Regions from separate parts of the Geobacillus sp. C56-T3 genome, predicted to be linked through region 1. Evidence: a T-box and tRNA genes for the amino acid it is inferred to sense, from the RefSeq annotation. Region 1 holds a T-box; the other holds one or more tRNA genes.

Region 1 (15,985 bases):
ACGACCGGCAGATGGCGGATGCGGTGATGTCTTAGCAGCTGCAGCGCTTCGGCGATCGTATTGGTGGCGCGAAGCGTGATAACCGGTGCTTTCATCACTTGTTCGACAAGCATCGTTCTCCTCTCCCCTTTGTGCGAGGCATTTAGTACATGTAACGGTTCATAAACCGAAGCCGGTCGAACCGTTGAATCGATTCGGCGTCGACCCGTTTGCCGATGCGGACCATCAGGCAGTTCGCCGGATGCGAGCAAATTTCCGGGTCGTCGGTCGCATACCAGACGAGCCCGCCGGCGTTCATCATTTTCTCCATCACTTTTCGGTACTCCCATACGTTCAGCCCCGTGCCTTTTAAATCCCAATGCCAGTAATATTCAGTTGTAATGATGATGTAGTCTTCCATGGCGTCGTCCATCATCGAGACGATCAACAAATTTTTTCCGACGCCAAACCCGCGGAACTCCGGAATGACTTCAATGGCGCCAAGCTCGAGCAAATTTTCCATGTTCCCTTCCGACCAACGCTCAAGCGGATCGGGATACAAAAACGTCACATATCCGACAATCACCTCGCCGCGGCGGGCGATGATGATCCGCCCTTCCGGCAGCTTGGCGATTTCGATCAACGCTTTGTGCTGTTTGGCAGGCGGGCGGAAGGAAGTGAGGTCATGGTGGAATTCGTAGCTGGCCAACGCTTCCGGCGTCACCGGCCCTTCGATGAGGAGCGTTCCTTTCGGGGTTTTCAGCTCTTTGGCGTTATACGTTTTTTTATGTTCCATTCGTCCACCACCTGAATTGGTCGTTCTGCTTCCATTATACATAAAAATGGCGCCGGCTGGCGCGGTTCAAAAAAATTTCAAAAAAGCGGGGACAAGGAATATTTTAAAAATTGAGAAATGGTTTTCAATCGACTATAATAGAAATGTAATCACTTACATAAGGGGGATCGGAGAATGAACACAGAACGGCTTCCCGTCATACAAGGGGACTACAATTTGAAAAACTACGAAGAAACATATAAACAGTTTCAATGGTCGGAAGTGGAGAAAGAGTTTTCTTGGCATGAAACGGGCCGAGTCAACATGGCGTATGAGGCGATCGACCGCCATGCTGAGTCGTTCCGTAAAAATAAAGTGGCGCTCTATTACCGCGACGCGGTGCGGAACGAGAAATATACGTTCAAAGAAATGAAAGAGATGTCCAATAAAGTGGCGAACGTCTTAAAACAGGCGGCGGACATTCAGAAAGGCGACCGTGTGTTCGTGTTCATGCCGCGTTCTCCGGAACTGTACTTTGCGGTTTTGGGCATCATCAAAACCGGCGCCATCGTCGGTCCGCTGTTTGAGGCGTTCATGGAAGGCGCGGTGCGCGACCGCCTCGAAGACAGCGGGGCGAAAGCGATCGTGACGACGCCGGAGCTCTTGCCGCGCGTGCCGGTCGGCGATTTGCCGGAGTTGAAGTACGTCTTTTTGGTTGGCGACGGCATTGTCGAGGAAGGGCCGTACATCGATTTGAAAAAGCGGATGAATGAAGCAAGCAAGCACTTCGACATCGAATGGGTCGACCGCCAAGACGGCTTGATTTTGCATTACACATCCGGCTCGACCGGCAAGCCGAAAGGCGTTTTGCACGTCCATAACGCGATGATTCAGCACTATCAAACGGCGAAATGGGTGCTCGACTTAAAAGAAGATGACATTTACTGGTGCACGGCTGACCCGGGGTGGGTGACCGGGACGTCGTACGGCATCTTCGGCCCGTGGCTGTGCGGAGCGTCAAGCGTCATCGTCGGCGGCCGCTTCAGCCCGGATGCTTGGTATCAAACGATCCAAGATTTCGGCGTCACCGTCTGGTACAGCGCGCCGACGGCGTTCCGCATGCTGATGGGCGCCGGCGATGAAGTCGTGAAAAAATATGATTTAAGCTCGCTCCGCCACATTTTAAGCGTCGGCGAGCCGCTCAACCCGGAAGTCATCCGCTGGGGGATGAAAGTGTTCGGCCGCCGCATCCATGATACGTGGTGGATGACGGAAACAGGCGGGCATCTCATTTGCAACTACCCGTGCATGGAAATCAAGCCGGGATCGATGGGGAAACCGATCCCAGGCGTCGAGGCGGCGATCATTGATGACCAAGGAAACGTCCTGCCGCCGTACCGGATGGGCAACTTGGCCATCAAAAAAGGCTGGCCGTCGATGATGAAAACGATTTGGAACAACCCGCAAAAATATGAATCGTACTTTATCGGCGACTGGTACGTATCCGGCGACTCGGCCTACATGGATGAAGACGGCTACTTCTGGTTCCAAGGCCGTGTTGACGATGTCATCAACACATCCGGCGAGCGCGTTGGACCGTTTGAAGTCGAAAGCAAGCTCGTCGAGCATCCGGCCGTTGCCGAAGCCGGCGTCATCGGCAAGCCGGATCCGGTGCGCGGGGAAATCATCAAAGCGTTCATCGCGCTTCGCGAAGGGTACGAGCCGTCCGAGGAACTGAAAGAAGACATCCGCCAGTTCGTCAAAAAAGGGCTCGCCGCTCATGCCGCGCCGCGTGAGATCGAGTTCCGCGACAAACTGCCGAAAACGCGGAGCGGGAAAATCATGCGCCGCGTCTTAAAAGCGTGGGAGCTCAACTTGCCGACCGGCGATTTGTCGACGATGGAAGACTGATGAGCGAAAAGCGTCTGGAACATCCGCAGTTCCAGGCGCTGTTGTTCTTTTCAGGCTGAGGCCGAAGCGGGGCGGCTGCAAAGACGGTGATGGAACGGAAAACGCGGCCAACAGCGTGATGTCTCCATTTGAAAAACCTGATACATGCCCGCTTTCTTTTCGCTTAAGAACCATCCATTTGCCGAAAATCGTTGTGCTTTCCCCATCTTCACAAAACAAGAAAGGGTGTCCCAACAAGGATCGGGACACCCTCTTTTCGATCACCATATATACGCGCCAACTTTTTGTTCAAAACGAATGGCATCTTCTAAAGAAAGCCAATCAAAGAAAGACAATCAAAGAAAGACAATCTTTTGGGTCAGCTCCTTGTCACTCCACATCACCCGACGGCGGGGGAGAAGACGGCTCGCCGCTCTTTTGATGACCGGAATTGGGCGGCGAGGCGGACGGCAGCGAAACGGGGTTCGACGGCGCCGATTCCTGTCCGGCGATATCCACAGCAGTGACGCAGTACGCGGCGCCCGGCTGCAGCGGCGAAAACGAGGCCGCCTCGTCCGCTTTAACAGCGGCGGCGAGGCGTCGTTCCCCCGTTTCGTTCACTAGATAGACGCGGTAGCCGATGACATCCGGCTCGTTATGGCGATTCCAGACGAGCTTGCCCCCTGCAAGCCGAGCGGCGGGTGGAGCCGGAGGACGGCCGTTTTCCTTTAATGTGGAGACGAGCGATGCATCGCCCGCCTGCCCCTCTCCGTTGATCCCCCAATCGGCGAGAAGCTTCGGATTCACGATCACTTCGCGAGTGACAAACTCTTCCGGCGTCGTCTCAAGCGCCACATAGCGGCGTCCGCCGATGACGACGACCCGGCTTTCCATCACTTCCTCGCCGCTTCCTTCCCGCGGCGCAAACTTCGTATTGTACAGATCGTAGCGGACGAGCCCGGCTTTTTCGCACGCGGCCGACGGACTGAAGCCGCTCGCGGCGCAGTAAGCGCGGCGGACGATGCCGCCTGGCATGAGAAACCGCTTCGGCGGAGCGATGAGCTGCGGATTTTGGTCATAAGCCGCATTCATCAGCTGCGCCCATAACAGCTGGGTGCGCTGGCTGTAGGAAAGCCCTTTGTAGCGGGACTCAAGCGGCGCCGGCCGGTCATAGCCGATCCAAACGCCGAACGTGACGTTCGGATTGACGGCGATAAACCACGAATCGCGCTTGTCTTGCGATGTCCCGGTTTTTCCCGCCCAATCGGCGGAAAAGGTCAAGTAGCGCGGCACCGACGAGGCCGTTCCGCCGTGAAGCACGTCGCGCATCATATCGATCATCAAGTACGACGTTTGCGGCGAAAACACCGGGACGGGTTTGCTTTGATGTTTGTAAACGATCTTTCCGTTTTTGTCCACAATCTTCTCAATCATGTAAGCGTCCACGAACGATCCGTAATTGGCGAACGTCGCATAGGCGTTGACGTTTTCCTCGACCGTGACGCCAATGTGCGTCCCGCCGATCGCCAAAGCCGGATTGGCTTCTTCTTGCTTCGAAACGCTCGTGATCCCCATTTTATGCAAATAGTCGATCGGATGGCGGGATCGAATTCTCATATACGTCCGAACGGCCGGAATGTTGAACGATTGCTGCAAGGCATAGCGCGCCGTGACGAGCCCGTGCGTTTTTCCGTCCGCGTTTTTCGGTGTATACGAACCGATCGAAAGCGGCAAGTCGGGAATGATCGTCGCCGGCTGGATGACGCCCATCTCCATCGCCGGCGCGTATACTAAGAGCGGTTTCATCGTTGACCCGTTGGACCGGTGCGCTTGGGTGGCGTGGTTCAACTGCTCGCGCCCATAATCGCGGCCGCCGACGAAGCTGATGATTTTTCCCGTTTTGTTTTCGATGAGCATCGCCCCGACTTCGACCGGTTGGCGATGGGGGATCGTTTTTCCTGTTTTCTTGTCTTTGGTGTAATACACATTGTCGCTTCCGTAATACGGGTAGCGGGCGGCGATGCGCTGCATTTGTTCATAAATCTTTTTGTCGATTGTCGTATAAATCCGATATCCGCCTTGGCGCAGCTCTTTTTCCGCTTCGCCGAGATAGCGGCGGAAACGAGCGGGTTCGCGCTGCACTTCTTCTGGCTTATAGCCGTCGCGCTTGGCGAACGTCTCGGCGAGCACCTCTTTCGCCCGCCGCTCAATCTCCATCGTCAAAAACGGATATTGTTCAAACGGCGACGGCTTCGGGGCGGCGAAATGCTTCGCCACATCATAGGCAAGCGCTTCCTTATACTGCCTTTCGGAAATATAGCCGGCCCGTTTCATCCGGTACAGCACCGTTTTCATCCGCTTCAAGCCCGCCGAGATGTCCGATTTGACGCTGCCGTCAGCGGCAAACGGGGTGTAGACGAACGGGTTTTGCGGCAGTCCGGCCAAAAACGCCGCTTGAGCGAGATTCAACTCTTTGGCGTTGACGCCAAAGACGCCTTGGGCCGCGGCTTGGATGCCGGCGATGTTGCGCCCTGAAGAATTGCGGCCGAACGGAACGACGTTTAAATACGCCTCTAAAATGTCTTCTTTGGAAAAAAATTTCTCCAGACGAAGCGAAAGCAGCATTTCTTTCGCCTTCCGCTCAAACGACACCTCGTTCGTCAACATCTGGTTTTTGACGAGCTGCTGCGTAAGCGTGCTCCCGCCGCTTTTGACCGGCGAGTTGGTCAGCTCTTGAAACACGGCGCGGATAACGGCCTTCGGAACGACACCGTGATGTTCATAAAAATGTTCGTCTTCGGTCGCGATGATGGCTTGCACGACGTACGGAGACACGTCGGACAGGCGCACCGCCTCGCGGTCGAGGTCAGACCGGAACCGCCCTAAATACACGCCGCCGTCAAAGTACATATGGCTCGTTTCGCCGTAGCTGTAAATCTCCTTTTTCATCTCGTCGGGCGAGGGAACGGGCATATCCTTGACCAAAAAGGCAAAATAGCCGGCGCCGGCGCCGATGGAAAAGCAAATGAGGCAGAGCGCGGCGATGAGCAAAATTAAGATGACGTTCCAAACGACATCGTATGTAAGGGAAAAATAATGCCACGCTTTTTCAAGAGAAATGGAAAGTTGGTTTCGCTTCATGCCAGCCCCCCTATGCGGCAAGTCATTATATATCAGTATACCATAGGAAGGGGAGGCATTGTGGAATTTTGCCGATTTTTCGCCGTTTGTGCGAAAAGCGTTACGGTTGACAGCGGGTGCATTGCTATGGTAATAAGAATGTATATATTTCATATGAGAAAGCGATGATGGGAATAAGTAGCGGCTGTCTCCCTGGTGCAGAGAGCTGGCGGACGGTGCGAGCCAGTCCACAGGCAGGCGTGAATTACCTCCCTGAGCAGCGATGGCGAACGGTTTTGGCACCTAGTAGCCATCCGCCGGCCGGCGCCGTTACCCAAATGAGTGAGAAAGCACCATGCTTTCTAAGTAGGGTGGTACCGCGACGAACACTCGCCCCTTCATCACGGGCGGGTGTTTTCTTTTTTATGACATTCATAGAGAGGTGAAGGACATGGATTTGCTTGCGGAATTGCAATGGCGCGGGCTCGTCAACCAAACGACGGATGAAGACGGGTTGCGCAAGCTGTTGAATGAGGAGCGGGTGACGCTTTATTGCGGGTTTGACCCGACGGCGGACAGCTTGCATATCGGCAACTTGGCCGCCATTTTGACGCTGCGCCGCTTCCAGCAGGCGGGCCATCAACCGATTGCGCTAGTCGGAGGGGCCACTGGTCTGATCGGCGATCCGAGCGGGAAAAAAAGCGAGCGCACGCTCAATGCCAAAGAAACCGTCGAGGCATGGAGCGCGCGCATTCAAGAGCAGCTCTCCCGCTTTTTGGACTTTGAAGCGCACGGCAACCCGGCGAAAATCAAAAACAACTACGACTGGATCGGGCCGCTGGATGTCATTACGTTTTTGCGCGACGTCGGCAAGCATTTCAGCGTCAACTACATGATGGCGAAAGAGTCGGTGCAATCGCGCATCGAGACGGGCATTTCATTTACCGAGTTCAGCTATATGATGCTGCAGGCATACGATTTTCTCCGCCTGTACGAGACGGAAGGCTGCCGCCTGCAAATCGGCGGGAGCGACCAATGGGGCAACATCACGGCAGGGCTTGAGCTTATTCGCAAAACGAAAGGCGAGGCGCGGGCGTTTGGCTTGACGATCCCGCTTGTGACGAAAGCGGACGGCACGAAATTCGGGAAAACGGAAAGTGGCACAATTTGGCTCGACAAAGAGAAAACGTCGCCGTACGAGTTTTACCAGTTTTGGATCAACACCGATGACCGCGATGTGATCCGTTACTTGAAGTACTTTACGTTCCTGTCGAAAGAGGAAATCGAAGCGCTTGAACAAGAGCTTCGTGAGGCCCCAGAGAAGCGGGCGGCCCAAAAGGCGCTTGCTGAGGAAGTGACAAAGCTCGTGCACGGCGAAGAGGCGCTCAGGCAAGCGATTCGCATTTCTGAAGCGCTCTTTAGCGGCGACATTGCCAATTTGACAGCGGCGGAAATTGAGCAAGGGTTCAAAGATGTGCCGTCATTCGTTCATGAAGGAGGCGACGTTCCGCTTGTCGAGCTGCTCGTTTCTGCCGGCATTTCGCCATCGAAGCGGCAAGCGCGCGAAGACATCCAAAACGGCGCCATTTACGTCAACGGCGAGCGCCTTCAAGACGTCGGAGCCATATTAACGGCTGAACACCGCCTTGAGGGGCGGTTTACGGTCATCCGCCGCGGGAAGAAAAAGTATTATTTGATTCGCTACGCCTAAGAAAAAAGATCCGAAATGCATCGGCATTTCGGATCTTTTTTGCGCCTTAACGCGAGTAGAACTCGACGATGAGCGCTTCGTTGATTTCCGCCGGCAGTTCGGAACGCTCCGGCAAGCGGGTGTACGTCCCTTCCATTTTTTCCGGATTGAACGTCAAGTAATCTGGAATGTAGTTGTTCGCTTCGAGCGCTTCTTTAATCACTTGCAAGTTGCGCGATTTTTCGCGAACGGCGATCGTTTGTCCCGGTTTGACGCGGTACGACGGGATGTTGACGCGGCTGCCGTCGACCAAAATGTGGCCGTGCGTCACGAGCTGGCGGGCTTGACGGCGCGTGCGGGCCAACCCTAAGCGATAGACGAGGTTGTCTAGGCGCGATTCTAACAAAATCATGAAGTTTTCGCCGTGTTTGCCTGGCATTTTGCCTGCTTCTTCAAACGTTTTGCGGAATTGGCGTTCGTTCACGCCGTACATATGGCGCAGCTTTTGTTTTTCTTGCAGCTGCAAGCCATATTCTGACAATTTCCGCCGTTGCCCCGGACCATGTTGGCCAGGCGGATATGGACGTTTTTGCAATTCTTTCCCCGTGCCGCTCAACGAGATGCCGAGGCGGCGGGAAACTTTCCACATTGGACCAGTATAACGAGCCATTCGTTGCTCCTCCTTACGCTTTTATTCCCGTAAAATAAAAGCAGATGTGCGCCAACAATTATGGCCATTTTGTTTTCATGCATCCTCGCTCTCGCAGCTAAGAGTTACACGATGCACCTCGGCGGGCCGAGGAACAAAATGAACCATAAAGGTGGGCACAAAGGCTGCTATATTTTACACAAAGGCTATTATATGATTTTTAGAGGATAAAGTCAACATTTTGTTTCCCTTCTTTTCTATTCTTATGATATAATAAAAGATGCAATTTTTAGAAAAAAATTTGTCATCCCATTCTCTCGTTATGGAATGATGATGCTAGTTTGGGTGGAAAAGGCGATGAACAAGGATGAAATGAAGCGGTATGAATCGTTTAAACAAAAATTTTTCCACTGGTTTTTGGCGTTTCAGGACGACGGGCCGTTTTCGGCGGCGGCGGGCGAGTTGCTCGCGCTGCTGAAAGAAGAGCTGGCGCTCGAGCAAGCCGTTTTTTATTCGTACGACCCGGTGCGGGTTGCCTTTTATCCGGAAGCGGCCGCGGTTGGGACGCCGGACGTTGGGCTGATCGCGGCTGAAGGAGAGCGTGAAGTAGTGGTTGTCGATGCCGGTGGGCCGCATATGGCGGCCCGGCTCTTTTTCATGCTTTCCGATGAGGCGTCGGCGATGGTCGAGCTGATGTATCGAAAAGATGGTGGTTTTGACGAGCGATTGTTGTGGGAGATCCGGACGGATTTGGCGCGATTGTTTCGGAAACTTAGCGCGGTGCTGCAAGGAGAGGGCGAAGAGAAACGGTATGGACAGCTGCATCGCTTCGCCGCAAAAATTCATTCCTCGATGCATATCGATGTTGTGCTTGAAGAAATTATCCGCACGCTGCAAAACGTCTATCCATCGTTCACCTACCACCTTCTGTTGTCGCATGACAACCATCTGCGCGGAAATTTGCCGATTAAAACGCTTGTATTGGATGAAAGGGAAAAACAGACGGCGGCGTTGCGGGCGTTTTTGACTGGACAAGTGCAATGCGAGGAGATGGAGGCGCCGCCGCGCTCGGTGCTGTACGCCCCGATTAAAGGGGTGCAGGCGGTATATGGGGTGATTGAAATTATCGCCCCATACGCTGCGCCATTTCCAAAACGAGAGATTCATTTTATTTCGCTGCTGGCGAGCACGGCTGGAAGCGCGCTGGAGAACGCCAAGTTGTATGAACAGTCGCGCCGGCTTGTCGCCGATTTGCAGCTGATCAACGACACAATGCGCCAATTGAATGCCCGGCCGCGGCTTCATGAAGCCATTGAGTACATGATATCGCAAATCCAACAATCGTTCGGCGCGGATGAAGTCGGTTTTTTCTTGTTTGCCGACGGCAAGCGGGAGCTTTTGCCAGGCAGCACGCCGTTTTTTTTCGACCATCGGTCCGAGCCCTATATCGAATGGGTGGAAAAGCGGCGCCAAAGCGGAAATGACATTTTATTTGCCGGCGATGTATGCGTGTCCGCTTTCGGTCCGTTTCGCTCCATCATGGCGGCGCCGATGCAGCAAAACAAGGAAACGAAGGGACTGTGCATTGCGCTCGCCAGCGAGCCATACCGATTTACGTTTGAGATGTTCAAGCTCTTGGAATCGCTCGTTCAACATTCAACGCTGGCGTTTATGAACGCGATGCTGCACGAAGAGCTTGAGAAGCTGGTGGTCACCGATTATTTGACAAAGCTGCATACGCGCCGCTACTTGGACGAGGTGATCCAAACATCCATGGGATCCGATGCATCCGGGGCGCTCATTTTGTTTGACATTGACAACTTTAAGCAAATCAACGATGTGTACGGCCATCAAACAGGCGATGAAGTGCTTGTTCAAGTGGCTGAGACGGTGCGCGCCAACATTCGCGATGGCGATGTGGCGGCGCGTTGGGGCGGGGAAGAGCTGGCGGTGTATTTGCCGAAAGTGCCGCTGTCTGACGCCATTTCGATTGCCCGCCGCATCACAGAAAAAGTCAGAGAACAAACAATTCCGACGGTGACCGTTTCGTGCGGCGTGTCATGGTGGGAGCGCCATGGCTGCGAGGATGCCAACCAGCTGTTCAAACGAGCCGACGCCGCGCTTTATATGGCGAAGGAGACGGGAAAAAACTGCATTTTTGTGCACGATGACTGTCATTTGTATAAGGTGTAAAAAAGAGGAATCCGGGCAAGCGGATTCCTTCTTCGCGCTTGGTGCGCTTTTTTCGTCAGGTGGACATGAGTACGCTGGAAAATTGCTCTAAGTAGCGGCGGTCGATGTCATCGAAGCGGTTTTTCACCGGGCTGTCGATGTCAAGAACACCGATGACGCGTCCGTCTTTGATGAGCGGCACGACGATTTCCGATTGAGACGCCGCATCGCAGGCGATATGGCCCGGGAATTGGTGAACGTCTGGAACGACCACCGTCCGCCGCTCGGCGGCCGCCGTGCCGCACACCCCCTTGCCGAACGGAATGCGCACGCATGCCGGCAAGCCTTGGAACGGGCCAAGCACAAGCTCCTCGCCGTCTGCGAGATAAAACCCGACCCAATTGATGTCGGTGAAAAACTGGTTGAGCAAGGCCGCCGCGTTCGCCAAGTTGGCGATGAAATTCGGCTCTCCGGCAATGAGCGCCTTTAACTGCTCGATGACGAGTTGGTAATTTTCTTCGCGCGTTCCTCTGTAAGCGATTGGATGGAACATGAAACAATCCTCCTTTTTCAACAAGTTCCGATCCCAATACCGGACAGGAAGTAAATGGAATGCGGGCGATTGGCTATATGCGGCTGTCAGTCCGAAAGCGCCGTGCGCTCCATTTCCTCACGCCCCTGGTGCAAGTCGGCGGCGCGATGGGCGTCGGATCCGTAGACGATCGGGATGCCCCGCCGCCGCGCCTCGGCGATCACGCCGCCCGGCGGATACGGCTCAAGGCAGAGCGGTTTGGCGGCGCCGGCACCGTTGTAGTCCAATTCATAGCCGAACTGCTTGATGTCATCGAGAATGGCAACAATCCACTCATCCATTGGTTCCAAGCATGGGAAACGGCGTTGGAACTTGCGCACAAGCGTCATATGGCCGATGCGTCTCGGTTTGTAGCGGCCGAGCTCTGTGCGGATCGATTGCCGCACCGTTTCGTAGTAGGCGCGGTGGACGCGTTCGACCGATCCGAACAAGCGGACGATGTCAGCGAACATATCTTCGCTGTAATCAAGGCATACATATTGCCCTTCGTGGGCCAAAAAGTGAACCGATAAAATGCTGTCGTCAAGCAGTGGGCCGACCTCGTCGAGCAGGCGGGTTGTTTCTTCCTCAAAGCCAGGAATAAAATCGACTTCGAGCCCGACACGGATGGCAATGTCGTTTCGGTAGCGGGCTTTCACCTCAGCGACGGCGTGCAAATAGCGCTCAAGCTGGCTAAGCTTCATCGAACAGTCCTGGTTGGGCGTTGGATCGATAAACTGCTCAGGAAGCGGGGCATGCTCCGTAAAGGAAATGTCGGTATAGCCCAGTTCGATCGCGCGCTCTACATAGGCCTCAAGCGGATCTTGGCTTCCGTGCGGACAAAACGGCGTATGAATATGCCCGTCGCGCATGATCGATTTTCCTCCTTTCTCCCTTATGTATCATAGCAAAAATAGTGAAGATTCTTGTAAAAAAAATAAAAATTTTGGTCAAAAAATGTCGTTAACATGGTATCATAAAAACATTGAAAAACATATATTTTTGCCTTCTCCGCTATTTTCGTTTGTTCGATAGAAGTAGCTTGAATGCAAGGAGGGCATCAGCGGATGGGAATGGCATGGATCGTTCTGCTCCTCGGAGCGGGGGCAATCATATATAATCATGTGTACCGGAAGCGGATGTACCGGGAAATCGATCGGCTCGAGGAATGGAAAATCAACTTGATGAACCGGCCGGTGCCGGATGAGCTGGCGAAAGTGAAACAGCTGAATATGACAGGGGAGACGGAGCAGCTGTTTGAACGATGGCGCCAGCAATGGGACGACATTGTGGCAGTGAAGCTGCCGAATGTGGAAGAACAGCTGTTTGACGCGGAGCGGCTGCTCGACAAATACCGCTACCGGCAGGCGCGCCGGCTGCTTGGGCAGATCGCCGATGGATTGCGTCGTCTTGAGGAAGAAGTGCATGAAATCATTCATGAAGTGAATGAGTTGATCGGCAGCGAAGAACAAAGCCGGGCGGAGATCGAGGAACTGCGTGCGGCTCACCGGGAAGCGAAAAAGGCGCTGCTTGCTTACCGTTATACGTTCGGTTCGGCTGCCGACTTGCTTGACGTCCGTTTAACGGAAGCGGAAAATCAGTTTCAGCGGTTTGCCGAATTGACGGAAGCCGGCAACTATTTGGCGGCGCGCGATGTGGTTCTGACGCTGAAGGAAGAGCTCGGCCGGCTCACATCCATGATGGAAGAAATTCCTAAACTTCTTGGCGAATGCCAAACGTCGTTGCCAGCTCAGCTCGCTGAGTTGGCTGATGGCTATCGAGAGATGGAAGAGCGCGGATACATCCTTGACCATTTGCACATGGAGCGCACGCTTCAGGAAAAACGGGAAAAAATCGAGCAATGTCTGGCCATGATCCATGGGCTGCGCATCGAAGAAGCGAAGCAGATTGTCGCTGAGCTGAAAGAAGAGATCGACGCGCTCTACGATTTGCTCGAAAACGAAGTGCTCGCGCATCAATATGTGCAAACGGAAATGCCGCGCCTCAGCGGCATGCTTCAGGAGCTCGCCGCCGAGGCGAAGGAAACCGAGGCCGAGGCGCTGTTCGTCCAGCAAAGCTACCATTTGGCGCCAAGCGACCTCGAAAAGTACCGGAGCATCGAAAAGCAGCTGCACCAGTTGCAAAAGCGGTTTTTTCTCATTCAAGACCGCGTTGCCGAGGCGAAAACAGCGTATTCGCTCCTAAAAGAGGAGCTTGAGCAGCTTGTGTCCCAAATCGACCTCATGAAGGAAGAGCATGAACAGTTTCGAACGATGCTGCAGACGCTGCGCAAAGACGAATTGATCGCCCGCGAAAAGCTTGACGGCATGAGAAAAACATTGGCCGAGGCGCTCCGCCTTGTGCAAAAAAGCCGGCTGCCGGGGCTGCCTGAACCGTATGCGCTTGAATTGGCGGAAGCGAGACGCAGCTTGCAAGCCGTTGCCGCGCGTCTTGAAGAAAAGCCGCTTGACATGCCGGCGGTCGACCAAGCGTTGGAGGAGGCGAAAGCGGCTGTGGAACGGTTGTATGAGCGGACGGTGGAAATGATCGAACAGGCGACGCTGGCGGAGCGGACGATTCAATACGGCAACCGCTACCGCCGCCGCTATCCAGCGGTCCGCAAAGGGCTGGAAGAAGCCGAATTTTTATTTCGCCATTATGATTATGAGGAGGCGCTCCGGCAGGCGGTGGCGGCCGTTGAAGAAGTCGAGCCGGGCGCGTTTGACCGTGTGCAGAAATTATGGCAGGAGGATAACAGCCGGGAACAGTGATAAACCACCCGATCACGAGTATTGATTATCCATTATTTTACCTAAAAAACACAGAATCATATGGCTGAACACAAGCTTTTCTGCCTCTTCCCTCGAACAAGAACGCCGCCCGGAATATCTTGAATGAGGGGCTTCGTTTGCTGTCTTCGTAAGGCAGCCAAACCGTGGGACGCACGGGGATGGCTTGGCTGACAGCCTGCCGTAGGGCGGGTGTTCCCAAGAATCTCCCACCTCTAAGCGCAGGTGGGAGATTGTTCAATGGGTTTTTGGTGAATAATGTAAATGACTGTGTGTTTTCGTTGCCGATTGGCGCCTGTTTTGGTTAAGATGGACGATGTACAGCGATATTTTGCCGGCAATGAGCGGAGGATGGAAGCGATGATTTATCTTGACAACAGTGCGACGACCAAACCATTTCCCGAGGTGGTCGATTCGTTCGTCGCCGTCGCAACGAACTATTTTGCCAATCCGTCGTCGCTCCATGGGCTGGGCATGAAGGCGGAGCGGCTTTTGGCGCAGGCGCGTGAACAAATCGCCGCCATGCTGCGCGTTAAGCCGAACGAAATCGTTTTTACCTCCGGCGGAACGGAGGCGAACAATTTCGCCATCAAAGGGGTCGCCTGGCAATATCAGCGGCGCGGCCGGCATATCATTACGACGAAAATCGAGCATCCGTCTGTCGCTGAACCGTGCCGCCAGCTTGAGGAGCTTGGTTTTGAGGTGACGTACTTGCCGGTCGACCGCGAAGGAAGGGTATCGGTTGAGCGAGTGGAACGCGCGCTGCGCGACGATACGATTCTCGTGTCGGTCATGCACGTCAATAACGAAGTTGGCACGGTGCAGCCGATCGAAGAAATCGGCGCCCTCTTGTCCCGCTATCCGAAAACATTGTTTCACGTCGATCGGGTGCAAGGGATCAGCAAAGTGCCGCTCGACTTGAAGCAAGCCGGTGTTGATTTATGCACGATATCGGCGCATAAATTTCACGGATTGCGCGGCGCCGGCTTGCTTTACGTCCGTGAAGGCGTCCGCTTGGCGCCGTTGATTGCCGGCGGCGGGCAGGAGCGGCAGCTTCGGTCCGGAACGGAGAACGTCGCCGCCATCGTGGCGATGGCAAAGGCGCTTCGCTTGGCCATGGAGCGGTATGAGCGGGACATCGGCCGGCTTCAGGCGCTAAAAGACGAGTGGCTTGAAGCGCTCTCGGCGATTCCGGACATCGAGATCAACACGCCGCGCGATGGCGCCGCTCCTCACATCATCAATTTTTCGCTGAAAAGCGGCATCAAGCCGGAAGTGTTTGTTCACGAACTGGAGAAAAGCGGAATCTACGTCTCCACGACGTCGGCCTGTTCATCAAAAAAAAAGGCGCCGAGCAAGACGCTTTTGGCTATGGGGCTTGGTGAAGACCGAGCCGAGCGCGGCATTCGCATCAGCTTGTCGTTTGACAACAGCCGGGAAGAAATCGCGCCGGCGGTGGCAGCGATCAAGCAGGCGATCAAAACATTAAGCGAGGTAACGGAATAAGATGATGAACTATGACCGCATTTTGATTCGCTACGGAGAAATGACGACGAAAGGAAAAAATCGGAACATCTTCGTCCGGCGTCTTAAAAACAACATTGCCCGCAAACTGCAGGCGTTCGAGCGGATTCAGATTGAATATATGCGTGACCGAATGTACATTTTATTAAACGGCGAGCCGCATGAACCGATCATCGAAAAGCTGAAAACCGTTTTTGGCATTCATTCGTTCAGCCTGGCGATGAAGTGCGAAAACGATTTGGACGCCATTAAGGAAACGGCGCTCGCCGCCGTCCGCCAGCTCCCATACAAAGGAAAAACGTTTAAAGTGAGCGCCCGCCGCGTCGACAAGCAGTTTCCGTATCGAAGCGACGAGCTGAACTACGAGGTGGGGGCGCATATTTTGCGGCATACGGATGGACTTACGGTCAACGTGCGCGAGCCGGATATTGACGTGCGCATTGAAGTGCGCCAAGACGGGACGTATATCACGTGCCGCGACATTTTCGGCGCCGGCGGCCTGCCGGTCGGGACGAGCGGCAAGGCGATGCTCATGCTCTCCGGCGGCATCGACAGCCCGGTCGCGGGATATTTGTCGATGAAGCGCGGCTTGGAAATCGAGGCCGTCCACTTTTTCAGCCCGCCGTTTACAAGCGAACGGGCGAAGCAAAAAGTGATTGACCTTGTGCGCAAGTTGACGACATACGGCGGGAGAATCAAGCTTCACATCGTGCCGTTTACGGAAGTGCAACAAGCCATTTATCAAGGAGTTCCGAACGAGTACTCGCTCATTTCCACTCGGCGGGCGATGCTTAGGATCACCGATGCGTTGCGCCGCCGCCAGCGG
Region 2 (15,985 bases), 100 kb from region 1:
GAATTCCACGTGTAGCGGTGAAATGCGTAGAGATGTGGAGGAACACCAGTGGCGAAGGCGGCTCTCTGGCCTGCAACTGACGCTGAGGCGCGAAAGCGTGGGGAGCAAACAGGATTAGATACCCTGGTAGTCCACGCCGTAAACGATGAGTGCTAAGTGTTAGAGGGGTCACACCCTTTAGTGCTGCAGCTAACGCGATAAGCACTCCGCCTGGGGAGTACGGCCGCAAGGCTGAAACTCAAAGGAATTGACGGGGGCCCGCACAAGCGGTGGAGCATGTGGTTTAATTCGAAGCAACGCGAAGAACCTTACCAGGTCTTGACATCCCCTGACAACCCAAGAGATTGGGCGTTCCCCCTTCGGGGGGACAGGGTGACAGGTGGTGCATGGTTGTCGTCAGCTCGTGTCGTGAGATGTTGGGTTAAGTCCCGCAACGAGCGCAACCCTCGCCTCTAGTTGCCAGCATTCAGTTGGGCACTCTAGAGGGACTGCCGGCGACAAGTCGGAGGAAGGTGGGGATGACGTCAAATCATCATGCCCCTTATGACCTGGGCTACACACGTGCTACAATGGGCGGTACAAAGGGCTGCGAACCCGCGAGGGGGAGCGAATCCCAAAAAGCCGCTCTCAGTTCGGATTGCAGGCTGCAACTCGCCTGCATGAAGCCGGAATCGCTAGTAATCGCGGATCAGCATGCCGCGGTGAATACGTTCCCGGGCCTTGTACACACCGCCCGTCACACCACGAGAGCTTGCAACACCCGAAGTCGGTGAGGCAACCCGCAAGGGAGCCAGCCGCCGAAGGTGGGGCAAGTGATTGGGGTGAAGTCGTAACAAGGTAGCCGTACCGGAAGGTGCGGCTGGATCACCTCCTTTCTAAGGATGAAAAGCGGAGGCCGCCCGCTTATCGGCGAGGTGCGCTGGAGGGCCTGCGAGGAGGCTGTCGCCGCCGCAGCAGGACCGAAGCGTCGCGAGCCGATGGCGGCCGGAGCTAGACAATCCGAAAAGCGGAGGCCGTAATGGCCAACCTACCAATCCATCGCGCTTCTGTTTCGTTCAGTTTTGAAGGAATGAGCAATTCCTTCAGTTGCTTTGCGTCTGCGTCTACAAGTGAATTCAGAGAAGCTGGATTCCTCGACGCAAACCAGCGAAGAAGCGAATTCAAAGGAGCTACTTCGTTCCTTGAAAACTAGATAACCGATTAACATAAGGAAGAAGCCGAGAGCGCAATAGGTTAAGCTAGAAAGGGCGCACGGTGGATGCCTTGGCACTAGGAGCCGATGAAGGACGGGGCAAACGCCGAAACGCTTCGGGGAGCTGTAAGCAAGCGTTGATCCGGAGATGTCCGAATGGGGGAACCCACTGTCCGTAATGGGGCAGTATCCATGCCTGAATCCATAGGGCATGGAGGGCACACCCGGGGAACTGAAACATCTTAGTACCCGGAGGAGAAGAAAGCAACCGCGATTCCCTGAGTAGCGGCGAGCGAAACGGGAACAGCCCAAACCAAGAGGCGTGTCCTTTTGGGGTTGTAGGACCGCTCACGATGGGAGTGAGAAAGGGACGGGGTAGACGAACCGGTCTGGAACGGCCGGCCAGAGAAGGTGAGAGCCCTGTAGTCGAAACTTCGTTCCCTCCCGAGCGGATCCTGAGTACGGCGGGACACGAGGAATCCCGTCGGAAGCAGGGAGGACCATCTCCCAAGGCTAAATACTCCCTAGTGACCGATAGTGCACCAGTACCGTGAGGGAAAGGTGAAAAGCACCCCGGGAGGGGAGTGAAAGAGAACCTGAAACCGTGTGCCTACAAGTAGTCAGAGCCCGTTGATGGGTGATGGCGTGCCTTTTGTAGAATGAACCGGCGAGTGACGATGGCGTGCGAGGTTAAGCCGAAGAGGCGGAGCCGCAGCGAAAGCGAGTCTGAACAGGGCGTGTGAGTACGTCGTCGTCGACCCGAAACCAGGTGATCTACCCATGTCCAGGGTGAAGGCCGGGTAACACCGGCTGGAGGCCCGAACCCACGCACGTTGAAAAGTGCGGGGATGAGGTGTGGGTAGGGGTGAAATGCCAATCGAACTTGGAGATAGCTGGTTCTCCCCGAAATAGCTTTAGGGCTAGCCTCGGGTTTAGGAGTCTTGGAGGTAGAGCACTGATTGGGCTAGGGGCCCAAAACGGGTTACCGAACCCAGTCAAACTCCGAATGCCAATGACTTATGCCCGGGAGTCAGACCGCGAGTGATAAGATCCGTGGTCGAGAGGGGAACAGCCCAGACCGCCAGCTAAGGCCCCGAAGTGCACGTTCAGTGGAAAAGGATGTGGAGTTGCCGAGACAACCAGGATGTTGGCTTAGAAGCAGCCACCATTTAAAGAGTGCGTAATAGCTCACTGGTCGAGTGACTCTGCGCCGAAAATGTACCGGGGCTAAACGTGCCGCCGAAGCTGCGGGATGACCGTTGGTCATCGGTAGGGGAGCGTTCTAAGGGCAGAGAAGCCAGACCGGAAGGACTGGTGGAGCGCTTAGAAGTGAGAATGCCGGTATGAGTAGCGAAAACAGAGGTGAGAATCCTCTGCGCCGAAAGCCTAAGGGTTCCTGAGGAAGGTTCGTCCGCTCAGGGTTAGTCGGGACCTAAGCCGAGGCCGAAAGGCGTAGGTGATGGACAACAGGTGGAGATTCCTGTACCACCTTCTTCCCGTTTGAGCGATGGGGGGACGCAGGAGGATAGGGCGAGCAGGCGGCTGGAAGAGCCTGTCCAAGCCGTGAGGCTGATCCGCAGGCAAATCCGCGGATCATAAGGCCAAGCGGTGACGGCGACGGATGGATCCGGAAGTCCCCGATTTCACACTGCCAAGAAAAGCCTCTAGCGAGGGAAGAGGTGCCCGTACCGCAAACCGACACAGGTAGGCGAGGAGAGAATCCTAAGGCGCGCGGGAGAACTCTCGTTAAGGAACTCGGCAAAATGACCCCGTAACTTCGGGAGAAGGGGTGCTCTTTGGGGTGAAGAGCCCTGAAGAGCCGCAGTGAAAAGGCCCAAGCGACTGTTTATCAAAAACACAGGTCTCTGCGAAGCCGAAAGGCGACGTATAGGGGCTGACACCTGCCCGGTGCTGGAAGGTTAAGGGGAGCGCTTAGCGGAAGCGAAGGTGCGAACCGAAGCCCCAGTAAACGGCGGCCGTAACTATAACGGTCCTAAGGTAGCGAAATTCCTTGTCGGGTAAGTTCCGACCCGCACGAAAGGTGTAACGACTTGGGCGCTGTCTCAACGAGAGACCCGGTGAAATTATACTACCTGTGAAGATGCAGGTTACCCGCGACAGGACGGAAAGACCCCGTGGAGCTTTACTGCAGCCTGATATGGAATTTTGGTATCGCTTGTACAGGATAGGTGGGAGCCTGGGAAGCCGGAGCGCCAGCTTCGGTGGAGGCGGCGGTGGGATACCACCCTGGCGGTATTGAAATTCTAACCCGCACCCCTTAACGGGGTGGGAGACAGTGTCAGGTGGGCAGTTTGACTGGGGCGGTCGCCTCCCAAAAGGTAACGGAGGCGCCCAAAGGTTCCCTCAGAATGGTTGGAAATCATTCGGAGAGTGCAAAGGCACAAGGGAGCTTGACTGCGAGACGGACAGGTCGAGCAGGGACGAAAGTCGGGCTTAGTGATCCGGTGGTTCCGCATGGAAGGGCCATCGCTCAACGGATAAAAGCTACCCCGGGGATAACAGGCTGATCTCCCCCAAGAGTCCACATCGACGGGGAGGTTTGGCACCTCGATGTCGGCTCATCGCATCCTGGGGCTGTAGTCGGTCCCAAGGGTTGGGCTGTTCGCCCATTAAAGCGGTACGCGAGCTGGGTTCAGAACGTCGTGAGACAGTTCGGTCCCTATCCGTCGCGGGCGGAGGAAATTTGAGAGGAGCTGTCCTTAGTACGAGAGGACCGGGATGGACGCACCGCTGGTGTACCAGTTGTCCCGCCAGGGGCACCGCTGGGTAGCTATGTGCGGACGGGATAAGCGCTGAAAGCATCTAAGCGTGAAGCCCCCCTCAAGATGAGATTTCCCACCGCGTGAAGCGGGTAAGATCCCTCGAAGATGACGAGGTCGATAGGTCCGAGGTGGAAGCGTGGCGACACGTGGAGCTGACGGATACTAATCGATCGAGGGCTTGACCTAGTGAGAAAAGTGAAAGCGCCGCGATTAGCTCTCGAAGCCAAATGTTCTTCACCCGCTGGGGTGCTTGCACCCCGAGGGGGAAGGTTATTTGGCAGAAGAGAGCTAGGCGCTGGAACTGGACAGCAAGAAAAGTGGAGGCCGCCCGCTTATCGGCGAGGTGCGCTGGAGGGCCTGCGAGCGGGCTTAGCCCGCCGCAGCAGGACCGAAGCGTCGCGAGCCGATGGCGGCCGGAACTAGACAGCGAAAAGCGCAGGCGAGCGGCTTCTTCCGACGGTTATCTAGTTTTGAGGGAATGAAAAAACTCTTGACAGCTCAGCGCGAATCATTATAATAGTAAATGTCTAAAGAGATGTCATTTCGCAGCAGCTCAGTGACGAGCATTTGCATCATCGGATGAACTGCGAGTTGCCTTGACGCGTCCAGCTTCTTTGAATCGGCTGGCAGAGGAAGAGGCAGGACATCTTGTTGGGAGAATTGACCGTCGTTATGATTCCGCAGTAGCTCAGTGGTAGAGCAATCGGCTGTTAACCGATTGGTCGCAGGTTCGAATCCTGCCTGCGGAGCCATCGTGGAGAGCTGTCCGAGTGGTCGAAGGAGCACGATTGGAAATCGTGTAGGCGTGAATAGCGCCTCAAGGGTTCGAATCCCTTGCTCTCCGCCATTATCCATCAGCATGGCCCGTTGGTCAAGTGGTTAAGACACCGCCCTTTCACGGCGGTAACACGGGTTCGAATCCCGTACGGGTCACTTCTTTGTGGAGGATTAGCTCAGCTGGGAGAGCACTTGCCTTACAAGCAAGGGGTCGGCGGTTCGATCCCGTCATCCTCCACCATCTTAATATAAAAGCTGACTTGCTTTCTCATCATCGCGGGGTGGAGCAACGAGCCTTTGCTTCATCGAATCCGCTTCGAGTTGCCTCGACGCATCTGGCATCTTTGAATCAGCTTGTAGAGGAAGAGGCGACGAACAACAACGATAAGAGCATTGTGCAAATTAATTTACTTTCTTATCGTCGCGGGGTGGAGCAGTCCGGTAGCTCGTCGGGCTCATAACCCGAAGGTCGCAGGTTCAAATCCTGCCCCCGCAACCAAAATTGGTCCCGTAGTGTAGTGGTTAACATGCCTGCCTGTCACGCAGGAGATCGCGGGTTCGAGTCCCGTCGGGACCGCCATCTTTCCAAAAATGCATGATGCAACGAATCATGTGATCGGTGAAATACGGCTCGGCAGCTCGGTCGGTAGAGACGAGCATCCGTTTCATCGAATTCGCATCGAGTTGCCTCGACGCATCCAGCATCTTCGAATCCGCTGGCAGAGGAAGAGGCACAATGCAGCACAAGTAAAGTAGCGTAAAACTTAATATGGCTCGGTAGCTCAGTCGGTAGAGACGAGCATCCGCATCGTCGAATCTGCTGCGAGTTGTCCTGACGCACCCAGCATCTTCGAATTGGCTGGTAGAGGAAGGGACACAAAAGTCATCAACGAACAAGGGAAAAATAAGATACGGCTCGGTAGCTCAGTCGGTAGAGCAAAGGACTGAAAATCCTTGTGTCGGCGGTTCGATTCCGTCCCGAGCCACCATATAATTGATAGCAAGCTGACTTAGCTCTATTGGCAGAGACGAGCATCCGCTTCATCGAATCGGTTGCGAGTTGTCCCGACGCACCCAGCTTCTTCGAATTGGCTGGTAGAGGAAGGGACACAACAAATGAACAATGAGCCACGATTTATATCATAATTATGCCGACTTAGCTCAATTGGTAGAGCAACTGAATCGTAATCAGTAGGTTGCGGGTTCAAGTCCTGCAGTCGGCACCATTCCTTGGAGGGGTAGCGAAGTGGCTAAACGCGGCGGACTGTAAATCCGCTCCCTTTGGGTTCGGCGGTTCGAATCCGTCCCCCTCCACCATCTTAACAAAGGGGCATAGTTTAATGGTAGAACAGAGGTCTCCAAAACCTCCGGTGTGGGTTCGATTCCTACTGCCCCTGCCATTCCTATCATGATTATGGCGACTATGGCGAAGTGGTTAACGCACCAGATTGTGGCTCTGGCATGCGTGGGTTCGATTCCCACTAGTCGCCCTTCACTTACAGCGTTGGGGTATAGCCAAGCGGTAAGGCAACGGACTTTGACTCCGTGATGCGTTGGTTCGAATCCAGCTACCCCAGCCACGGATGCGGAAGTAGTTCAGTGGTAGAACACCACCTTGCCAAGGTGGGGGTCGCGGGTTCGAGTCCCGTCTTCCGCTCTCGATCAAGGCGGCATAGCCAAGTGGTAAGGCAGAGGTCTGCAAAACCTTTACCCCCGGTTCGAATCCGGGTGCCGCCTTCATATCTAATGAATAAAAAAGTGTTGACAGTTGAAAGATGATTTGGTAAATTGTTAATTGTCGCGCCGATGTGGCGGAATTGGCAGACGCGCACGACTCAAAATCGTGTGGGGTAGCCCCCCGTGTGGGTTCGACTCCCACCATCGGCATCCTTGGAATTCGATAGCCCACGATCTAAAATCGTGGAACCCTTGATACGACCGCGTTTGCGGTCGTTTTTCATTTTCTGGGAATTCCGAAAAAACGATAGAATCCGAAAAAATTTTGCACGAATTTTGCATTTCTACCATCTAGATCATCCATGATTTCGTCAATCATCATGTTTTTTTAGTACCCATGATGGATTTGACAAACTGGAGCTTTTCATAAAAGAGTGAAACGATTTTTTCGTAAATGCGACTAATGATAACAAAGGAGGAGGAGATTGGGCTGAAAAGATGGCTTGCTTTCATTGCCGCCGTGTGGAGTGTTTGGTTGGCAGGTTGTAGCGGGCAAACTGACCGCTATGCCATTGAAGGGTATGTCGTGAGAAAAGAAGGGGGGAGCATTTTGGTTGTCAGTTCTGATCCGCAAGATTTTCGTTCCACAGGCGGGCTTAAAGAGTTTTATAATGCCATCTTGGTTTCTAGTGCACCAGCGCGGGTGAACATTGGTCAAAAAGTTCAAGTTTGGATAGATGGGGGGATTGCTGAATCGTATCCAGGCCAAGGGAAGGCGGGCAAAGTATTGGTTGTGCCAAGCTCTCCGCGTGATGGCGCCAGCTTATCGGAGGAGGAGGCGATTCGCCAAGCGTTGAAACAAGAAGAGAGTCGGCTCGAGCATATGATTCCTGTGATTCGGGCTGTTCATTATGACAAACAAGCGGACACTTGGATGATTCAAATAAAAGACGCCCATGAACGAACGGAATTCGACGTTCGGATCAAAGATGAATAAAAGCGTTTTGCCGCATGCGAAGCAAAAGCTGTCCCCCTCTTCCCAGCACGGGGGGAGAGGGGGCAGCTTGTCGATGACGCGCCCAAACAATTCGTTGGATTCCGAAAACAAGTAATTACGAAGACAACGCCGAGACAAGCGGACGGTCCGGCAAGTAGAGCTGGGCGTTGTCGCTTTGGCCGGCCGCGATCCAGTCGCGCAAGCATTTGGCGAGCACCATGCTGTAGACGGCTCCGTTGTCTCCATAGGCATAGACGAAATAGCAGTTTGGATATTCGTCATACACGCATGACCGATTTCGCGCGAATGACCGCACCGGTTTTCGTATAAAAAATGGCCTGGTCTGTTTCGAGTTTTTTTCCGTCTTTAGCATGATCGGAATCATTTGGTTTATTCGTTGCGAAGGAGGAGAACCGCGCCCAACGCTTTTTCGGCTTCATGGCTGGAGCGGCAAATCAAAGGAGACGGGGTGTGTGGAGAAGTGGAAAATTTGTGTTTTTTGAAACATGAATCGGAATAAGACGTACATCATGTAGAGAGTTTTGCAGGAAGAATAAGAACGGCAAACGAAAGGGCTGACAAAAAATGTTGATGGATGAGATGTCGCCTGAAGACAAGCATGTTTCAAGCCAGACACATCCGGGAAGACGCTTGGCCTTCCCGGATGTGATGAGTGCCCCTGTGGATATCCTAAACATGGTTCAAACGCTGTCAAGTTGTTGTGTTGATTTGGGGGAATTTCTTTCGGACAGCCCCCGCGGTTCGTGTCTGGAAGGAATGTTTTTTCCATGTTGCGCTGCACAGCTCGCCCCTTGTCCATTTGTTCCCTTGTCGAGTTATTGCGCTTGCCGCAGGCTGGCGATGGATGCCTCATGTTCAATCGAGCGTTTGGAGAGGATGGCCAAAATGTGCTCGTGGCGTTCTTGGTTGACTTCGATCCTTTTGACAATTTGATCGATTTCCATGACCGCTTGTCGAATAGGAACGAGATCGTCTTTGGTCGCCATCTTTGCTTGAATTTCGTTTACATTGGATTGAAGTTCGTTCACTTTGAATTGGAGTTCATTCACTTTGGACCGGAGTTCAGCCAGTTCCTCTTTGGTCGCCATCTTCGCTTGAATTTCGTTTACGTTGGACTGGAGTCCGTTCACAGTGGAGCGAAGTTCAGCGAGTTCGTCTTTCGTGGCCATTTTCGCTTCGATGTCGTCCACTTTGGATCGGAGCTCGGCGAGTTCGTCTTTGGTGGCCATGTTGGCTTCAATGTTGTTTACTCTTGATTCGATGCTGTCTACTCTCGCCTCGATGCTGTTCACTCTCTCTTCGATGCTGCCCGCTCTCGCTTCGATCTTGTTCAGTTGATTTTTCATCTCGTTGACGTCGGATGTCAAGACGCCGACGCTCGAATGGAGTTGATCGAGCCGATCTAAAATTTGGGTAAGCAATGCTTCCATATGGATCATCCTTTCCAAGTGTGGATTGACGGTGATTCAAAACAGCTATTCATGGCTTTTGTTGCTTTCCTAACGCTGTCTGGACCTTGTTGGTGAAGGGTTTGCCAAAGGAGTTGATCATCCGTGGGCATGTGTGCAGCAGATTTGGGGACATCCAGCTTCCATTTTAGCATAAATCGTATGGGGGGAGACAAGGGATTTTTTGAAGAATTATGATGAAAAGGGGCGACAAGTTCTAGAGTGCTGGTGATTTAGCGCAAAATATGGCTGATTCCTGCTATCTTTCAATTCGAAAAACGCGGCCAATCGGCTTTCTTTTCTGATGAAATGCCATCGATTTGCAGGCCGTTCTCGTTTTTCACCATCCTTCTAGAGGGTGGGTGATTTGGTAAAAAAGACTATCGATTCGCATTCTTTCTCAATTAGAGAAACCCTTGCAAAACCGATTTTCTTTTTCTGTAAAAATGCGCCGCTTTGATCAGCGATTTTCATGCCAGGGTGGGGAGCAACGCTTGCTCATGAATGTTTTTTATTATTGTATTGACAAAGATATTCAATATCAACTATCATCTTAATTGATAAGGATTATCATTATTAAATATAGATTGAAGGGGGAATATGTAACGTGTTGCAGAAAAAATGGACCTCTCTTCTTGCCGTGCTGATGGCGCTGTTCGTGTTGCTTGTGCCGTTGGCTCAACCGGCTGCGCCTGTTGAGGCCGCATCCAAGACAAGGGTGTTTAAGACGGAGCTTGGCAAGCTGGTGATCAAAGGTACCCCGAAGCGGATTGTCACGTTAAGCATGGCGGGGACAGATGCCGTTGTCACGTTAGGCTTAAAGCCAGTGGGGTATACGATTTCCAATTCTGGAACGGTGCCTACATACTTGCGCAATAAACTAAAAGGGGTGCCAAGCGTTGGGGCACTTAGCGCCCCGAGTTTGGAGAGAATCGCAGCGCTCAAACCGGATTTGATCATTATCGACCATGAATTTGAGTTCCATAAAGCGATTATCCCTCAGCTGAAAAAGATTGCGCCAGTAGCGGGATTTCGTGCGAACAGCTACAAAGAAGCGATGAATCAGCTTCTTGTATTGGGAGACATCTTAGGGCGGAAGGCGAAGGCAAAATCGTTTGTGAATCAGTTTTATAAAGAATTGAAATCGCAGCAGGCAAAATTAAAAGATAAAAATCTTCGTGTATTGGGCTTTTTCGTAAATAAAGATGGCATTAATGTATGGCAGGACAACTCATTCTCCGGATCGATTTTTACGGCGCTTAAGGCTGATTATGCATTTAAGGAAAAAGGGGATGAATACTCCGACTTTAAAACAGTAAGTTTAGAAAGAATTTTAGAAATCGATCCAGACGTGCTGTTTGCCTATACGGATCCTGGGAAGAATGACCTGAAAAAAGTGAAAGCCAACCCGATTTGGTTCCAATTAAAAGCGGTGAAAAAGAAACGGGTGGTGGAAGTCAATCGCGATCTTTGGTCTCGCAGCCGGGGACCGTTGGCGGCGAAATTGATTGTAAAAGAAGCGGCATCCATATTAAAACGTTATCAGTAATAGGATGATGCCGGCGAGAGGATGTCATTTTTGACATACGGAAAAAAAGCCATATGGATCAGCGTCATTGCAGGATTGGGCATTGTTTTGTTGATGATCGTTTCTTTAGTCTCTGGTCCGTTTTTTGTGCCGATTCCAAAAGTGCTGGATGTCTTTTTGCATGATGATGGATCCAAAGCACGAACGGTTGTCTGGAATCTACGGTTTCCCCGTGCGCTTTTGGCGGTTTTGATTGGGGCGAATCTGGCGGTCGCTGGAGCGATGATGCAATGTTTAACGAAAAATCCAATGGCCGAGCCAAAAATCATGGGAGTGTCGGCCGGCGCTGCTGCGATGGTTGTTCTCATCGAGTATTTTTTCGCCGGCCTTCCCCTTCTTTTCTTTTCTCCCCTTGTCTTTTTGGGGGCGGCGGTTGGGGGAGCCCTCGTATATAGTTTGTCTCTGAAGAGAGGCGCCCTTTCCCCGGTTCGTTTGACCCTTGCCGGAGTGGCGGTCAGCGCATTTTTGCATGCGATCACCGTGGGAATTTTGGTCTTGCTTGGCCAGGATGCGGCCGCCGTATATGCATGGCTGGCCGGTGGGTTAAACGGCTTGACATGGCGCCATGTTTCGCTGATCGCTCCGTGGTCTCTTGCTGGCTTGCTCCTGTCCATCATGATCGCTTCGAAAATGGATCTGTTGGAGCTCGGCGATGATACAGCCAAAGGGCTTGGTGTTCATGTGGGGATTCTCAAAACTGTGATGGCAGTCATGATTATTATTTTGGCTGGAAGTGCGGTGTCCGTATCCGGGGTCATTGGGTTTATCGGCTTGATCATTCCGCACATCGTCCGAAAAATGGTCGGGGTGAATTATACGTATATCGTTCCGGTCAGCGCCTTGTGCGGAGGAATGTTGCTTTTGACGGCTGACTTGCTTGCACGCTTGGTGGCGCAGCCGATTGAACTTCCTGTCGGGGTGTTTACCGCCGCCATTGGTTGCCCATATTTTTTGTATTTGATTAGGAAGCAGGGCGAATGGAATGCGTAAGCGTGATGTGGGACTTGTGGCTGGGTTGGCATTGCTTCTTGTCATCATCGTGCCGCTCGGCGCTTGTTTCGGGGATGTGAAAATCCCTGTTTCGCAAGTATGGGAGGCATTTTTCAACCGAAAGTCTTCCCTGAATGGGGAAATCGTGTGGGAATATCGCTTGCCAAGGATATTGGCCGGGCTGTTTGTCGGCGCCAACCTCGCCGTATCCGGAGCGCTGTTGCAAGCCGTGACGCAAAACCCGCTTGCCGCTCCGAATGTCATTGGCATGACGGCTGGCGCCAGCTTATTTGCTGTGTTGGCGCTGCTGATCATTCCGCATTTTCCTGTCAGCGGCCTGCCGTTCGTCGCCTTTTTCGGGGCTCTCTTCGCCGGCCTTTGCGTGTATGCGTTTGCTTGGAAGAAAGGAATGGATAAGGGCCGGTTTGCCCTATCGGGGATTGCTTTTGATGCCTTGTTTCAGGCCGTCATTACAGGGATTTTGGTTTTTGCGACCAAAGGAATTGATGCCGCGGTCATTTGGTTGGCGGGGAGTTTATGGGGACGGACATGGGAACATGTTTTTCTCATCGCTCCTTGGTCAGTTGTTGGACTCGGACTCGCTTATCTTTGTTATCGCCGCATGAATGTCTTGCAGCTGCACGATGATGTGGCCGCAAGCTTGGGAATGCGTGTTCAGGCGGCGCGTTTCCTGATCTTCCTCATCGCGGTCGGCTTGTGTGGAAGCGCCGTAGCTGTATCGGGTCCGATCGGATTTGTGGGACTGGTCATCCCCCATCTTGCCCGTTTGTTGACAAGGGCCGATTATCAGCGGCTCATTCCGGTCAGCGCCTTATTAGGAGCGATTTTGATGATCAGCGCGGATACGGCAGGAAGAACCATCGCGGCGCCAATCGAAATTCCGGTCGGCATCTTAACGGCATTCATCGGTGCGCCGTATTTTCTCTTTCTGCTTCGACGAGCAAAATTATAATGAAAAGGGGATCGGTATGAGTTGGAAAACATGGATGGTTTCTAGTTTCGCAGTCGTCAGTTTAGCCATAGCGGGAGCGGCGGAGTCTGAAGCATATGCGTCGAAACCGGCCAAGCTTGCCATTGAAAGTGCACAGCCGGTGAATGCTTCAACTGTGAAAGAGTATATCGTAAAAGGAAAAGGGCTCAAGGGAGCGAAGATCAAAATTGTGATCACCGATGGAAAAGCATCTGTCACTCATGACACTGTTGTTCAAAAGAGCGGATCGTTTGAAGCGCCGGTCAACGTATCGACATTACGAGATGGGACTTTGACGGTGTCTGTCACGCAAATCATCAAGGGACAGAAGCATAGCCGCGTACAAAAAAAGATTATCAAGGATACGAAGGCGCCTTCCGTTCCGGTGATCACGAATAAAGGATGGATCAATGCCAAGCAGCAGAACGCTTATGCTGTCCAAGGAACAGCAGAACCCCATAGCGCTGTGCAAGTTTTGTTGAGCGATGGAAAGCAGCGCATCACCAAAACGGTGCGTGCAGACGGCAAAGGGAGATTCCGGGCGGTGATCGATGCAAGAAGATTGGCGGAAGGAGAGATTACGGTCTCCGCGGTTAGTGTGGATTCGGCAGGAAACCAAAGCGGCCAATCGAAGAAAGTGCTTCGGAAAGATGTGAGCATAGAGGCCCCTGAGCTGTTGAATGAAGGATATATCAACGCTTTCAACTATGAAGCTTATCCAGTAACGGGGACAGGAACGCCTGGAGAGAAAGTGGTGGTGGAGGCTGCTGATGGAAAAAAATCCGTCTCAGCGAGCGGGCTTGTGGATGAAGATGGGAATTATGAAGTGGAGATCAATACTTCTTCTCTGAAGGACGGGAAGATCACGATCCGTGTGAAAACGATCGATCAAGCGGGGAATGAAAGCCGGATGGCAAGTGTCGTCCTCATCAAATCGTTGTCTTCTCCGGCCAAGCCGTCTATTGACAATAAAGGATATGTGAACGCCAGTGCAGATGCAACTGCTTATGAGGTGACGGGCAAGGGAGAGCCAGGAGCGGAAGTGGAGGTCACTTTGTCCGATGGAACGAATGAAATCAGCACAGTCGGTACGGTGGAAGAAAACGGGAGATACCGTGTAGAAGCGGATATTTCCCCGTTAAGCGATGGACTGATTACCATTACAGCCGTTCAAACGAGCGTTACAGGCAATGTAAGCCCAGAGGCAACCGCGACGGTTTGGAAGGATACAGCTGTTGCCGCTCCATCATTGAACGCCCTGCCAGCTGTTACGAATCAAAATCAAGCGGCATATACGATCGCAGGAACGGCAGAAAGCAACGCATTGGTGCAAATCATCATTACGGATGGGCAAAAATCTCTCGTGGAATGGACGTCGGCGGACTCGAATGGGAATTTTTCGAAGACGATCGATCTGTCTGCATTCAACAATGGCCAGCTGATGATCATTGTGACACAAGAAGACAAAGCGCAAAACCATAGTGAAGCGACCACAGCGACGGTGACGAAAGGGCAATAAGAAGGAACCTGTCGGCCGAGCCTTTCTTTGAAGCGGGATGCTTCAAAGAGGGTTCGGCCGATTTTTTTATGAGTAGAAATGTTTCATAAGTATATGACATAATCGTTGTAACATGTGGGTCCCTTGGGGAATCGATGATTTGATTAACGATGATCATGCAATTGTTCGGGACCGTACACGACTTTTGGGCCGGGGAACAAAAAGCAAGGGGGATTTCCTATGGGAAACATCCAGCCAAGGCGGTTGGTGACGGCAAGCGGCCAACCGATTGTTATACGGACGGCATGGCCCGAGGATGCCGAGCGGATCGTTGCGTTTGTCAAGGCCGTGACCGCGGAAGCGCTTTACTTGCTTACGACGGAAGCGGAAGTGACGGTCACAGAAGAGCAACAACGCCAATGGCTGCAAAAAATGGCGGACGATCCTGGAAAGTTGGCGCTGTTGGCCGAGCATGACGGAGAGATGATCGGGTTTTTAGATTTTCATAATGGAAATAAGCGGTTTCGGCATGAGCGTGAAAAACGGCTTTCGAGGCCAGGGGATCGGCACGGCGTTGCTTGCAGCGCTCCTTGATTGGGCAAAAGAAAATCCTTTGATTGAAAAAGTTTGCCTCGAAGTCGTCGCTGACAACACGGACGCGATTCGATTGTATCAAAAGTTTGGATTTGTGGAAGAAGGCGTGAAGAAAAAAGCTGCAAAAATCGATGACGGGACGTATTGGGATTTGATTTTGATGGCCCGCTTTGTCAAGTAGGTTCGGCGGATGAGTGCGGGGAGATCGCTCGATGAGCATTTCCTTCCTTTCTATTGCGCCGGTTTGCGCTTCGGTGCGGCGGTCGGCGTGACAAGGAGGGAGAACGTGAGAGACAAGGGAATGAGGTTGTTGCCGCTTGGCGTCAGGCTCATGAAGCCGCAGCGGGAACAATACAAACGGATGGCGGCCTGCGAGAGAAAGGCCGCCATGTTGGTTTTGGTTGAAATGCCCAATCTTTTGTCATTTGGTCCCGATGTGCTGTTGTTTCTGCCGTTGCTTCTCCTAGAAGGCTTGTGATTTAAGGGGAAATGTTGCTCCCCAACAGCGTTTCTCAAATTGAAAAACCTTGCAACACCATAACTTTATCCCTTTCGACTTCTCGCAAATCGAGCGAATCCGTTGTTTTTCACCGGTCTTCTAGGAGGCGCGGCGCTTTTTTGAGTAAAAGAGGTGTTGGGGGCTGCTCGCAGAAAGGAGCGGCCGCTCCTGGCCGCGCGCCGCTACGAACGCTCGCTGAAGGCGATTTGAATGCCGATTAGGGCGAAGATGGCGCCTTTGAGCCAATGGATTCGCTTCGTGATGGCGGTGTTGGCCAAGAGCCAATGGCGCAGTTTTTCCGCGCCGATGCTCACCAAGGTGAAGACGGCGAGCGCTTGAGCGAGAAAGACGGCGCCAAGAAGCAACATCTGTTGCGGCACGCGGCCCGCTGACGGATCAACGAACTGCGGCAGGAGCGCCAAAAAGAAGAGCGACACTTTCGGGTTGAGCACGTTCATGACAATGCCTTTTTTGTACAGCGAGGCGTATGCCATTGGCTTCTGCCGCCCAAAGGCGAGACTGCTGTCTTTTTCGCGGAACGCCTGCCATGCCAAGTACAGCAAATACGCGGCGCCGGCGTACTTGACGATGGCAAACGCCAAGGCGGATTGGTAAATGACAGCCGAGACGCCAAGCGTGGCTGCGCTGATGTGGACAAGCAGGCCGGTGCACAGCCCGAGCGCGGTGGCGATGCCCGCCTGTTTGCCTTGGGACAGGCTTTGGGCGATGACGAACAAAATGTCTGGCCCCGGCGCTAACGTAAGCAAAACGGCGACGCCTAAAAACGAGAAGATCGTTCCGATTCCCATGAGGCATCCCTTCCTTCGGCATGATGACTCTATATGTTCGCCGCGGATCGTATTGATTCCTTTTTGTTTGAAAGGGAAAATGGACAAACGAAAAAGCCGCCCATGCCATTCAAAGCAGAGG

What was found. A T-box is a leader RNA that pairs with one kind of tRNA and senses whether it is charged. The one in region 1 lies ahead of tyrS (tyrosine--tRNA ligase), so its partner is inferred to be a tRNA-Tyr.
Region 2: it has a tRNA-Tyr gene. The T-box ahead of tyrS (tyrosine--tRNA ligase) is inferred to sense a tRNA for this amino acid. The anticodon was not compared.

Annotation. Positions count from the first base shown of each region.
Region 1 is NC_014206.1:732,668-748,652, forward strand. It holds gene GC56T3_RS03805 (acetoin utilization AcuB family protein) at 1-113, opposite strand, end outside; gene GC56T3_RS03810 (GNAT family N-acetyltransferase) at 143-775, opposite strand; gene acsA (acetate--CoA ligase) at 950-2,665, shown strand; gene GC56T3_RS03820 (transglycosylase domain-containing protein) at 3,035-5,785, opposite strand; T-box leader at 5,941-6,165, shown strand; gene tyrS (tyrosine--tRNA ligase) at 6,216-7,475, shown strand; gene rpsD (30S ribosomal protein S4) at 7,522-8,124, opposite strand; gene GC56T3_RS03835 (sensor domain-containing diguanylate cyclase) at 8,461-10,296, shown strand; gene GC56T3_RS03840 (GAF domain-containing protein) at 10,352-10,828, opposite strand; gene hisJ (histidinol-phosphatase HisJ) at 10,915-11,718, opposite strand; gene ezrA (septation ring formation regulator EzrA) at 11,914-13,617, shown strand; gene GC56T3_RS03855 (cysteine desulfurase family protein) at 13,996-15,141, shown strand; gene thiI (tRNA uracil 4-sulfurtransferase ThiI) at 15,146-15,985, shown strand, end outside.
Region 2 is NC_014206.1:630,315-646,299, forward strand. It holds rRNA gene GC56T3_RS03265 (16S ribosomal RNA) at 1-875, shown strand, start outside; rRNA gene GC56T3_RS03270 (23S ribosomal RNA) at 1,232-4,161, shown strand; tRNA gene GC56T3_RS03280 (tRNA-Asn) at 4,653-4,727, shown strand; tRNA gene GC56T3_RS03285 (tRNA-Ser) at 4,732-4,822, shown strand; tRNA gene GC56T3_RS03290 (tRNA-Glu) at 4,837-4,908, shown strand; tRNA gene GC56T3_RS03295 (tRNA-Val) at 4,918-4,993, shown strand; tRNA gene GC56T3_RS03300 (tRNA-Met) at 5,175-5,251, shown strand; tRNA gene GC56T3_RS03305 (tRNA-Asp) at 5,257-5,332, shown strand; tRNA gene GC56T3_RS03310 (tRNA-Phe) at 5,666-5,741, shown strand; tRNA gene GC56T3_RS03315 (tRNA-Thr) at 5,903-5,978, shown strand; tRNA gene GC56T3_RS03320 (tRNA-Tyr) at 5,985-6,069, shown strand; tRNA gene GC56T3_RS03325 (tRNA-Trp) at 6,079-6,152, shown strand; tRNA gene GC56T3_RS03330 (tRNA-His) at 6,170-6,242, shown strand; tRNA gene GC56T3_RS03335 (tRNA-Gln) at 6,258-6,332, shown strand; tRNA gene GC56T3_RS03340 (tRNA-Gly) at 6,338-6,409, shown strand; tRNA gene GC56T3_RS03345 (tRNA-Cys) at 6,419-6,489, shown strand; tRNA gene GC56T3_RS03350 (tRNA-Leu) at 6,555-6,639, shown strand; gene GC56T3_RS03355 (YobA family protein) at 6,893-7,426, shown strand; partial or broken gene GC56T3_RS19560 (FAD-binding oxidoreductase) at 7,542-7,712, opposite strand; gene GC56T3_RS03365 (hypothetical protein) at 8,263-8,877, opposite strand; gene GC56T3_RS03370 (ABC transporter substrate-binding protein) at 9,503-10,444, shown strand; gene GC56T3_RS03375 (iron ABC transporter permease) at 10,466-11,473, shown strand; gene GC56T3_RS03380 (iron ABC transporter permease) at 11,466-12,446, shown strand; gene GC56T3_RS03385 (Ig-like domain-containing protein) at 12,463-13,983, shown strand; gene GC56T3_RS03390 (GNAT family N-acetyltransferase) at 14,203-14,556, shown strand; gene GC56T3_RS19870 (GNAT family N-acetyltransferase) at 14,537-14,737, shown strand; gene GC56T3_RS03395 (hypothetical protein) at 14,747-15,034, shown strand; gene GC56T3_RS03400 (LysE family translocator) at 15,238-15,864, opposite strand.